2 regions of the Mesorhizobium sp. M1334 genome follow, and region 2 is predicted to be linked to the other one. Evidence: predicted binding sites of a transcription regulator. Region 2 holds the regulator's gene; the other holds the start of a gene.
The links. The regulator PhoB, encoded in region 2, activates phosphate uptake and scavenging genes when phosphate is short. The targets are predictions, from matches to a motif close to TGTCATNNANCTGTCAT.
Positions count from the first base shown of each region.

Region 1 (2,181 bases), on a different contig from region 2:
CAGGCCGGTTTCCCGTTCGCGACGCTCGGCCGCAGCCGCTCCGGCGGCGATGCCTACCCCTCGCTCGACCTCGACTTCGAAAAAGCCGGTGCTGACGCGGTCGATCGTCTTGTCGCGCGCGGTCACCGCCGCATCGCGGCCATCCGCCCGTCGCTCGATCTCAATTTCGGCTATCTGTTCCTCGCCGGCTATCGCAAGGCGTTGCGGCGGCACGGCATCGAATTCGACCCCGAGTTGATCGCCGACGGCTTCATCAACGAGGCAGGCGGCTACGCGGTGACGCCGAAGGTCATGCGCTCCAAGGACCCGCCGACCGCCATCATCTTCAACAATGACGCGATGGCGCTTGGCGGCTGCAAGGCTTTGGCCGAGGCGGGCATCAAGCCCGGCCACGACATCGCGGTGATCGTCATCGTCGACACCCCGCTCTGCCGCTATTTTTCGCCGGCGCTGACCGGCTTCCGCCCGGCGCTGGAGCCGATGGGCGAGCGGCTGGCCGAAATGCTGCTGGCATCGATCCCGGCTTACGCCGGCGCCGAAGGCGCACGCATCATCCGTGAAGTCTGGCCGCTGCAGCTGATCGCGCGCGACAGCGACTGACCGTGGCACTTCCCTTCTCCCCTTGGGGAGAAGGTGGCCGAGCCCACGGGTCTTGCCTTCGGCAAGCCAGAGGACAGGCTCAGCTCGGTCGGATGAGGGTGCTCCAGCTCGGCACCGAGGCACTCCGTCCAGCACCCCTCTTCCGTCTCGGCGCTGCGCGCCGATCCACCTTCTCCCACAAGGGGATGAAGGAACAAGCGCCCTCTGTCACGCAAGTATCATGTTCGCGTCCTAGACCTTTTTCGGAAAGCGCTGGCGGCATGTCGATGCGACGCCCGCTTCGGTTGTTTTGTCACAAAGAGGATTTCCATGAAAAACCTGCACCGAAACGCGTCCCTCGCGGTCGCGCTGGCGATGTTCACCGCCTTGACTCCGGCCTTGGCTGAAAACGCAGCGACCGTCGGCGGCGTCAGCTTCGTCAACAAGGGCCTGGTCGGTGTCGGTCGCATCCCGGCCAGCCAAAGGGACAAGTTCGGCGAGACGTTTGGCTCCGGCTCGGGCATGGCGATCGACGCTGCCGGCTGGACGCATGGCGCCGATGGCTATAAGGGCTCGCTGTGGCTGCTGCCGGATCGTGGCTACAATGTCGTCGGCACCACCGATTACCGTCCGCGCATCAACACGATTGCCATCGAATTCGCCCCGATCGCACCGGGTGCGGCACCAGCCGCCGGCCAGGAACAGTCCGGCCTCAAGGCAACCCTTGCCGACACCATGCTTTTGACCGACGACAAGGGCGCCGACGCAACCGGCCTCGATCCGCTCAACGGCGTGCGCGCCGCGACCGACGACATGCCGATCCTGCCCGAAGCCAACGGCAAGCTCGCGCTCGATAACGAGGCGATCGTGCGGCTGCCCGACGGCACCATGTTCATCTCGGACGAATATGGTCCGAACATCTACCACTTCTCCGCCGATGGGCGTCTGATGTCGGCAACGCAGTCGCCGGCGGCGCTTGTCCCGATGCGTCATGGAACGCCGAACTTCGCGTCCAACAATCCGGGACCGGGCGCGGCAGACCCAGATCCGATGGATCCCGAAACCGGCCGTCAGAACAACCAGGGCCTCGAAGGCATGGCACTGACGCCGGACGGGAAGTTCCTGATCGCTGTGCTGCAATCGGCCCCCAGACAGGATGGCGGCGATTCCGCTTCGACGCGCCAGAACACGCGCGCGCTGGTCTACGATGCCTCGGATCCGGCCCAACTCAAGCTTGCGCATGAATATGTCGTGCCGCTGCCGGTGTTCACCGATGCCAAGGGCAAGACCAAGATTGCCGCGCAGAGCGAAATCGTGGCTCTGTCGGACAAGACCTTCCTGATGCTGGCGCGCGACAGCGGCAACGGCCAGGGGGTGAAGGGCGACACCTCGCTCTATCGCGAGATCAGCGTCGTCGATGTGTCGGCGGCAACCGACATCGCCGGCACCGAGTTCGACAAGGACAAGCCGGTTGCGCCCAAAGGTGAGCTCGATCCCTCGGTGACGCCGGCCAAGCTGACGCCGTTCATCGACATCAACGACAAGACCGAGCTCGGCCGCTTCGGGCTGCACAATGGCGCGCCCAATGACCGCAACAACCTT
Region 1 is NZ_JAMYLM010000003.1:309,613-311,793, forward strand. It holds gene NKH17_RS08575 (LacI family DNA-binding transcriptional regulator) at 1-600, shown strand, start outside; gene NKH17_RS08580 (esterase-like activity of phytase family protein) at 910-2,181, shown strand, end outside.
Region 1: NKH17_RS08580 (esterase-like activity of phytase family protein) is a predicted target of PhoB. The motif match lies at 806-822, and genes of this name have one in related genera.

Region 2 (2,181 bases):
TGGCCGGCGACCTCGAACGCATCGGCGACCTTGCCAAGAACATCGCCAAGCGTGTGAGCGCGGTCGGCCTCAGCGTCACGCCGCGCGACCTTTCGCATTCCATCGATGCGATGGCGCAGCTGGTGCTCATTCAGGTGCAGGGCGTCATCGAGGAATATGCTGCAGGCGATGCGGCCGCGTTGGCCAAGCTGCGTGCCGCCGACGAGCGTATCGACGTCAAATACACGTCCGTGTTCCGCGAGCTGTTGACCTACATGATGGAAGATCCGCGCAACATCACCGCTTGCACGCATCTGCTGTTCTGCGCCAAGAATCTCGAGCGGATCGGCGACCATGTCACCAACATCGCCGAAAATGCGTATTATGTGCTGACCGGCGAGCAATTGCCGGTCAATCGTCCGAAGCAGGACGAAACGACAATGTCCGCACCGGTGACATGATGGGGGTGCCCAGCCGATGATCGCACCACGCATAATGGTGGTGGAGGACGAGGAGCCGTTGGGCGTGCTGCTCCGCTACAATCTCGAATCCGAAGGCTACCAGGTCGAGGTGGTGACACGTGGCGACGAAGCCGAGATCCGTTTGCAGGAGAATGTGCCCGACCTTCTGGTGCTCGACTGGATGATACCAGCGGTTTCCGGCATCGAGCTCTGCCGCCGGTTGCGGGTGCGCCCCGAAACCGAGCGGCTGCCGATCATTATGCTGACCGCGCGCGGCGAGGAGAGCGACCGGGTGCGCGGTCTTTCGACCGGCGCCGACGACTATCTGGTCAAACCGTTTTCGACACCGGAATTCATGGCCAGGGTCAAGGCGCTGCTGCGCCGCGCCAAGCCGGAAGTGCTGTCCAGCGTGCTGAAGGTCGGCGACATCGTGCTCGATCGCGAATCGCACCGGGTTTATCGCAAGAAGAGCGAGATCCGGCTCGGGCCGACCGAATTCCGGTTGCTCGAGTTCATGATGCGGCATCCGGGCCGCGTCTTCTCGCGTAGCCAGTTGCTCGATAATGTCTGGGGCGAGACGATCTATATCGACGAACGCACCGTTGACGTGCATGTCGGGCGGCTGCGCAAGGCCGTCAACAACGGCCGCATGCCGGATGTCATCCGCACCATCCGCGGTGCCGGTTACGCGATCCGGGAAGATTGACCCGCCTGGTCAGGCGACGTTCTTTCTGACGCCGGGCCTCATTTGCGCGCCCGGCGCGAAAATCTCCTGGTCGACGAAGCTTAACGCCCGCATCGCGCAGCCTTCGCGGATCAGCGGCAATTCGTTCGGCTCGGTATCGAAGGAGATCGAGCCCGAGTGCTGGCCGCCGGCGGTCTGGGCGATGGCCTTGCGCAAGGCCGGCTCGATCAGATCGAAGGCGGCGGCACTGGCGCCGACCATCGCGACCGGTGCCGGATCGATCAGCGCGAACAGCGAGCCGAGACCGAAACCCAGCGCTTCGCCGGCCTTGCGGTAGGCCTCGCGTTCCGGCCCATCCTTCTCGCGCGCGCGGGCGGCCAGCGCGCGCATGTCGGCGTCGCTGACGTCGGCGACCGGTTCGCTGTCTTCGCTCATCTGCCTGGCGTTGCGCCAGATGGCATAGTTGCCGGCATAGGCTTCGATGCAGCCGCGCCGCCCGCACCGGCAGAGCGCGCCGCCCGGATGATGGATCATGTGGCCAAATTCGCCGCCCGAGGAATGCGTCCCGGTGAACAGTTCGCCCTTCAGCACAAGCCCCATACCGATGCCATGCGAAAGCAGGATGGCGATGAAGTCGTCGCGATAGCGATCCGGATCGCGCCAGCGCAAAGCCACCGCCATCATATTGCAGTCGTTCTCCACCGTGGCCGGGATGCCGAATTCGTCTTCCAGCAGGTCGGCAAAGGCGATGTCGGTCTGCGGCGTGATCGGCGACCACAGCATGGCGCGTGCAGGGGAGTCGGTAATGCCCTGAATCGCCAGGGCGATGCGGGCGACACTGCGGACGTCAAGGTCTGGGTCCTCAAGCCGGCGCCGGACGATGGCCATGCATTCGCGGATCAGCTCGTCGCGCGGCATGGTCAGCGTGTCCAGCCGGCGCTGTTCCTCGGCGACCACCTGTCCCGCATAGTCGATAATGGCGGCCGACAGGAAATTCAGTGACAACACCACGGTCAGCACCGCCGCCGCTTCCGGGTTGAGGGCGAGGCCGACCTG
Region 2 is NZ_JAMYLM010000002.1:557,050-559,230, reverse strand. It holds gene phoU (phosphate signaling complex protein PhoU) at 1-440, shown strand, start outside; gene phoB (phosphate regulon transcriptional regulator PhoB) at 457-1,146, shown strand; gene NKH17_RS06195 (ROK family protein) at 1,156-2,181, opposite strand, start outside.